DNA from 2 places in the Enterobacter sp. Taxon_8 genome. Region 1 is predicted to be linked to the other one. Evidence: predicted binding sites of a transcription regulator. Region 1 holds the regulator's gene; the other holds the start of a gene.
The links. The regulator PhoB, encoded in region 1, activates phosphate uptake and scavenging genes when phosphate is short. The targets are predictions, from matches to a motif close to CTGTCATAAAACTGNCNNAT.
Positions count from the first base shown of each region.

Region 2: kdgR (DNA-binding transcriptional regulator KdgR) is a predicted target of PhoB. The motif match lies at 2,020-2,039, and genes of this name have one in related genera.

Region 1 covers NZ_CM177989.1:3,552,373-3,556,148, forward strand. Annotated here, with positions in the region: gene phoR (phosphate regulon sensor histidine kinase PhoR) at 279-1,574, opposite strand; gene phoB (phosphate response regulator transcription factor PhoB) at 1,596-2,285, opposite strand; gene sbcD (exonuclease subunit SbcD) at 2,473-3,678, shown strand; gene sbcC (exonuclease subunit SbcC) at 3,675-3,776, shown strand, end outside.
Region 2 covers NZ_CM177989.1:1,813,530-1,817,305, reverse strand. Annotated here, with positions in the region: gene AC4IBF_RS08615 (MBL fold metallo-hydrolase) at 1-142, opposite strand, end outside; gene AC4IBF_RS08610 (YebO family protein) at 166-456, opposite strand; gene mgrB (PhoP/PhoQ regulatory lipoprotein MgrB) at 531-674, opposite strand; gene AC4IBF_RS08600 (YobH family protein) at 836-1,075, shown strand; gene kdgR (DNA-binding transcriptional regulator KdgR) at 1,137-1,928, opposite strand; gene AC4IBF_RS08590 (MFS transporter) at 2,108-3,481, shown strand; gene htpX (protease HtpX) at 3,532-3,776, opposite strand, start outside.

The sequences.
Region 1 (3,776 bases):
TTTCGATTTACCACGCAAATACAGTCGGTCTGACAGTATCTGGGGCGCAATTTAAACGCTTATAACGTTTAAAGGCAAGGTGGAATCGCAAAACCAGAACAATATGCCAGCATGAAAACACGCACCAGCACAATACGCTGTTTATAAGAAAAACCCATGGCTAATCATGCGAACAAAAAACAGCCAGCCGTATAAAATTCATCCGCGTTTCGCTTGACTGCAAAGCAAACGGGCCAGCGATGGCTGACCCGTGGAAAGGTAAAATGACACGCCCGCCGTCAGGCGATCTTTTTGGCAATTAATCGTTCCGGAATAACGAAACTGAAGCGGGTTCCTTTACCCAGCGTACTCTGAATATCGAGACGGCTTTCATGGTGATTCACCGCGTGTTTCACAATTGCCAGCCCCAGGCCGCTTCCGCCCGTCTGGCGCGATCGCGCTTTATCCACACGGTAGAAGCGCTCGGTCAGACGCGGAATATGCTCCGGCGCAATCCCCGGCCCGTTGTCCTCCACGCTAAACTCGGCCCCCGTTGGGGTATGGTGCCAGCGCACCACGATATCCGTCCCCTCCGGCGTATGATTCACCGCGTTATACACCAGGTTGGAAATGGCGCTGCGCAGCTCATCTTCGCTGCCCAGCACCTTCAGCGTGTTGTCGACGTCAAAGGTCAGGTGATGCTTTTTGTGGCTTAACGTCTGCGCTTCACGCTCCACGACCCGCAGCATCATCGGGACATCAATGGTGTCATTTAGCGCGAGCGTTGGCGCCGCTTCAATCTTCGAGAGCGTCAGCAGCTGCTTCACCAGGCCTTCCATCCGGTGCGTTTGCTCGCGCATGGTGTGCAGCGCTTTTTCACGCGGCGCACCTTCCAGCGTTTGCTCCTGCATCATCTCCAGGTAGCCCTGCAGCACGGTCAACGGGGTTCGCAGTTCGTGGCTGACGTTGGCGAAGAAGTTGCGACGCGCCCCTTCCAGCTGGTGCATCTGGGTAACATCGCGCGCCACCATCAGCCACTGCTTATCGCTGTAGGGCATCACGCGTATTTCCAGATGGCGGCCATTATTGAGCTTCAGATTGTGCGGACGGGTGAAATCACGCTTTTTCAGATACAGCGTGAACTCGGGATAGCGCAGAAGGTTGAGGATATTCTGGCCATTGTCATCCGGCCAGCGCAGGCCCAGCAGCTGCTGCGCCAGGCCGTTACACCAGAAGATCGTCCCTTCTTCGGTGGTCAGGATCACGGCATCCGGCAGCGACTCTGCACCGCTGCGAAAACGCTTAATCAGGCTTCCCAGCTCGCGGCGACGCTTTTTATTACGCATCTGCATCTGATGCAGACCGTAAAGCAGCGGCTCCCAGCTGCCGCTTCCCGGCGGCGGCGTCATGCTTCGGTCAACCCACAGCCACCAGGAGAGGCGCAGCAGATTCCAGAAATGCCAGATCAACAGCCCGGTGACCGACGCCAGCAGAAACCACGGCAGGTGTCCAAGAAAGGCCCCCAGAATGAAGGCCGGAATACAGCATAAGATCAGTTCAAAGACGAGCCTTTTCCATGACAGACGTTCCAGCACGCGTCATACTCCTGTCATTGTTCAGAAACGGGTAGAAAAACGATAACCCGTGCCGCGGACCGTCTGCACCATGCGATCGTGGCCGCTCAATTCCAGTGCTTTTCGCAGGCGGCGAATATGTACATCAACCGTCCGGTCTTCGACATACACGTTAGTTCCCCAGACGTTATTCAGCAACTGCTCGCGGCTGTAAACGCGCTCCGGGTGGGTCATAAAGAAGTGCAGGAGTTTAAATTCGGTAGGCCCCATGTCGAGGGGATTTTCACCGGTCATCACACGGTGAGAAGTAGGATCAAGGCTCAGCCCCTGCATTTCGATCACCTCTTCCACCGCCATCGGCGAAATACGGCGCATCACGGCTTTAATGCGAGCCACCAGCTCTTTTGGGGAGAACGGTTTAGTAATGTAATCGTCCGCACCGGTCTCCAGACCGCGCACGCGATCCTCTTCTTCTCCGCGCGCCGTGAGCATCACAACCGGGATATCGCGGGTCAGCGCTTCACGTTTCAGGTGTTTGATAAACTGCAGTCCGGAGCCGCCGGGCAACATCCAGTCCAACAGAATCAGATCGGGCCAGGGTTCATTCAGCTGGTTCACTGCGCTGTCATAATCTTCCGCTTCAACCGGCTGGAAGCCGTTTTGCTCGAGCACGAAGCACACCATTTCACGAATTGGAGCTTCATCTTCTACGACCAGAATACGTCTCGCCATACTTTGCCCTGTCTTATCTTATTTACGTTACAAGTTTGTAATTCGGCGCCATTATGCGTCAGATTTATGACAGATTTATGAAAAACAGTACCACGTTAACGGGCAAACCGTTGTTTTATTACAGCGGTTATTTTCCCTTCTCTGAACGTTTATAATCCTGCTTTCTCTTTTTTGCCACGGATCAGCTATGCGCATACTTCACACCTCGGACTGGCATCTGGGTCAAAATTTTTACAGCAAAAGCCGTGCGGCTGAACATGAAGCGTTCCTGGGCTGGCTGCTGGAAACGGCCCGGACGCATGAGGTGGACGCGATTATCGTGGCGGGAGATATTTTTGATACCGGCTCGCCGCCGAGCTACGCGCGCGAGCTGTACAACCGCTTCGTGGTGAATTTGCAGCAAACAGGGTGTCATCTGGTGATTGTCGCCGGCAACCACGATTCCGTCGCAACGCTGAATGAATCCCGCGACATCCTGGCGTTTCTCAATACCACCGTCGTCGCCAGCGCCGGGCACGCCCCGCAGATCCTGAAAAAACGCGACGGGTCGCCGGGGGCGGTGCTGTGTCCGATACCGTTTTTACGTCCGCGCGACATCGTGCAAAGCCAGGCGGGGCTGTCGGGTGCGGAAAAGCAGCAGCATTTATTACAGGCCATCACCGACTATTACCACCAGCAGCACGCCGAAGCCTGTGCACTGCGGGGTGACCAGCCGATTCCGGTGATTGCAACCGGGCATCTCACCACGGTCGGGGCCAGTAAAAGTGACGCCGTGCGTGACATCTATATCGGCACGCTGGATGCCTTTCCGGCGCAAAACTTCCCGCCAGCCGACTACATCGCGCTCGGCCACATCCACCGCGCTCAGGTCATCGGCGGCTGCGAGCATATCCGCTACTGTGGCTCACCTGTTTCGCTCAGCTTTGACGAAACGGGCAAAGCCAAATCCGTGCATCTGGTGAGTTTTAGCGAGGGCAAACTCAGCGCCGTCGAAACACTGGAGGTACCCGTCACCCAGCCGCTGGCGGTGCTGAAGGGCGATCTCGACGCCATTACCGCCCAGCTGGAGCAGTGGCGCGGCGTCGAGCAAGATCCCCCCGTCTGGCTGGATATCGAAATCACCACCGACGACTACCTGCACGATATGCAGCGAAAAATCCAGGCACTGACCGAAGACTTACCGGTAGAGGTGTTACTGGTGCGCCGCAGCCGCGAGCAGCGCGAGAAAATTCTGTTAAGCGCTCAACGCGAAACGCTCAGTGAGCTTCGGGTTGAAGAGGTGTTTGAACGCAGGCTCTCGCAGGAGGAAATCGACGACACGAAGCGCGCAAGGCTCAGCGAACTGTTCAGCCATACCCTGCACGCGCTCAATGATGAGGAAGAAAACGCGTGAAAATTCTGAGCCTGCGCCTGAAAAATATCAACTCCCTCAAGGGCGAGTGGAAAATTGACTTTACCGCTGAGCCGTTTGCCAGCAACGGGCTGTTTGCC
Region 2 (3,776 bases), 1.7 Mb from region 1:
GTTTCGGTAAACCGGCCTCTTTACGCGCTTTACGCCAACGGTCAATGTCGCCGGGTTGATGTCCGACAGGGAGGGTATTACGAAAACCGTTCGGGGTATGATGTTTCAGGGAGGGGTCATACCAGGGGTTTTTCCAGACCACAGCCACCTCCCAGGACAAAAAGATTAACGCTCAGCCACCAGGCGGATAAAGTCATCTTCGTCTTTGTTTTCTTCGACGACCGCGTCTTTCGGCGCGTCTTTCTCTTCCGGTTCGTTAGCCTCACACAGACGGCGTAGCAGCGCATTCTGACGTTTTTGCTGATCGAGCAGCGCTTCCAGCAGTTCGATCTGCTCGTTAGTCCGGGAGCTGGCTCGGTTCACGAAAAACCAAATGACCAGACCCACGAGCAGAACAACCAAAGAAATCATCAGGGATGCTATATTCAGCAGCCCTGAATTCAGTAACTCACCCATTTCACCACCTCAATAAAAACGTCTATTTTACCACTGGCGCGAAGGAAGGAAATCACGTTGAGAAAAAATGTCTCTTACCACGGAATAAACTTGTTGATTGCGCAAACGCCGCTAAAAAACTGTACATCCTGATCGCACATCACATTGATCGTCTGCGTCCATAACACCACGCACGCTATCAGCACGATAACCAGAATCACCCAGCGTATTTTTTTCACTCCACACTCCGTCTTAAAACCTGATGTAGCGAGGTTATCACGCTTATCTTAAACAAGGACTAACTGTGCCTCTATCACGCTTTTTTTCAGAATCATGCACTTGTTTCATCACGTAAACACATTACGCTAGCATTACGATAACAACGATAAAAGAGGTAATGATGCGCTTTATTGTTCGAACAATTATTGTACTCGCCCTTGTCTGGATTGGCCTTCTGTTATCGGGCTATGGCGTGCTCGTGGGGAGCACCGAAAACGCAGCCGGGTTAGGCATTCAGTGTAAATATTTAACAGCACAAGGAATGAGCACAGCCCAGTATCTGCATACTGACAGCGGGATCGTTGGCTTAACCCACTGCCCTGTACTGCGTAAAACATCCGTCGTGATTGATAATGGCTAATCAGTCTGATTATGACGCAAAAAAACGCCGCATCAGATGCGGCGTTTTTTACGAAGAGGGATTAAAACGGGTATTCGTGATATCCCATCTGTGCAGAAATTTTACGTGCGGCAGTGTGCAGAATAGCCACATACTCATGCAAACGCTCTTCAGAGAAGCGTAAGGTTGGGAAGGAGATACTTAAGCCCGCAATCACCACGCCAAAGCGGTCAAACACCGGAACGCCTATGCAGCGCAGCCCCTCTTCCTGCTCTTCATTATCTTCGCCATACCCCTGCTGGCGTACGTGATCCAGCACCGTTAACAGTGCGTCTGTGCTGGTAATGGTTCGTGAGGTACTTTGCTTGTATTCAACGCCTTCGAGGATCTGCTTCACTTCCTCACGATCGCGCCACGCCAGCAGAACCTTACCAATTGCGGTACTGTAGAGCGGGTTGCGACGACCAATGCGCGAATACATGCGCAGATTGTACATGGAGTCGATTTTATGGATGTAAACAATACTGTCTTCATCCAGCGCACCGAGATGGATGGTCTCTTTAGTCAGACGAGAGATTTCGCGCATCTGAATATCAGCGCTGCGGATCAGGTCAACATTTTGTAGCGCGCGGGCACCCAGTTCAAACAGCTTCAGCGTCAGAGAATATTTTTCAGATTCGCCTTCCTGGGCGACATAGCCCAGCGACTTCATGGTTTGCAAAAAGCGATATACGGTGCTTTTAGACATCATCACGCGCTGCGACAACTCTGTAATACCTATTTCACGCTCTTCTCCCAGCGCCTGTAAGATGCCAAACACCTTCAGCACGGAAGAAACAGAATCTGGCTGTTTATCCAAATCCGCAATAGCCATTTACCACCTCATAGAGAGTGTTTTATAAAAATCAGAACCGGTTTTTATTATAAGTTCCCGTCATGTCACCTGCAATCAATCCGCGTTTACTTCGTTACAAATCTGCGACATATCGCGGCTGTAACAATGCTAAAATAGTTATCCTGAGAATAATTTCACGCTGAGCTTTTTTAATCTTAATGGAAAAGACCCTTTCCGATGGCCTGCCTTTACCCCTGCGGTATGGCGCGATAGCCACCATCATTATCGGTATCTCAATGGCCGTCCTTGACGGCGCAATCGCGAACGTTGCCTTGCCAACCATCGCCAGCGACCTGCACGCCTCTCCCGCCAGTTCGATATGGATAGTTAATGCCTACCAGATTGCGATCGTGGTTTCCCTGCTCTCGTTCTCTTTCCTGGGCGATATGTTCGGTTACCGTCGGGTGTATCAGTGCGGTCTGGTGGTTTTCACCTTCACGTCCTTGCTATGCGCCCTTTCGGATTCACTGCATACCCTGACGCTTGCCCGCATTGCGCAAGGTTTTGGCGGCGCGGCGCTCATGAGCGTAAACACGGCGTTGATCCGCTTAATTTATCCGCAACGCCATCTGGGGCGCGGCATGGGGATAAATTCTTTTATAGTCGCCGTCTCTTCTGCCGCCGGACCAACCATTGCGGCGGCGATCCTTTCCGTTGCGTCATGGCAATGGCTGTTCGCTATTAACGTGCCGCTGGGTATTGTCGCCATCTTCTTTGCCCTGCGCTTTCTACCCGCTAACGGTCCCAAAAGCACCATGCCGCGCTTCGACGTGGCGAGTGCGGTGATGAATGCCCTGACCTTTGGCCTGCTGATTACGGCGCTGAGCGGCTTTGCGCAGGGACAGTCCCTGATGCTTACCGGTGTGGAGCTTATCGCCCTGCTGGCGATCGGCTTCTTGTTTGTTCGCCGCCAGCTCACTCTCCCTGTGCCTTTACTGCCCGTTGACCTGCTGCGTATCCCCCTCTTTTCCCTCTCCATTTGCACGTCCGTCTGCTCCTTCTGCGCCCAGATGCTGGCCCTGGTTTCTCTGCCCTTCTTTTTGCAGAGCGTGGTAGGCCGTTCAGAAGTGGAGACCGGCCTGCTGTTAACCCCCTGGCCGCTGGCGACAATGGTGATGGCGCCGCTGGCAGGTTACCTCATTGAACGCGTCCATGCCGGTTTACTGGGAGCATTGGGGCTTGCGGTGATGGCGACAGGCCTTTTCGCGCTGGCTCTGCTACCGTCATCGCCAACCGATCTGGACATCATCTGGCGCATGATCCTGTGCGGCGCAGGGTTTGGCCTGTTCCAGTCCCCTAACAATCACACCATCATCACCTCCGCGCCGCGCCATCGCAGCGGAGGTGCCAGCGGCATGCTGGGAACCGCGCGCATTCTGGGACAAAGCAGCGGCGCAGCGCTGGTCGCCCTGATGTTTAACCTCGCCGGGCAAAACGGCAACCATGTTGCGCTTCTCTCCGCGGGAGCCCTTGCCTCGCTCGCGGCGGTCGTCAGCGGCCTGCGTGTGACCCAGCCCAGAGTTCAGGCATAAAAAAAGCCGGGCGGAGTGTTCTCCTGCCCGGCTTAGTAGGGTTCTTTGCCTTACTTCAGGTATTCCCCACTGCGCAGCGCTTCAATACGTTTATCCAGCGGCGGGTGAGACATAAACAGCTCGCTCAGCGATTTGGACTTACCGTTAATGCAGAAGGCCATCATGCTGTTCGCTTCCTGCGGCTCATAGCTGGTTTTCAGGCGCTGCAGCGCGGCAATCATCTTCTCACGACCAACCAGCTTCGCCGAGCCGGCATCCGCGTGGAATTCACGGTGGCGGGAGAACCACATGGTGA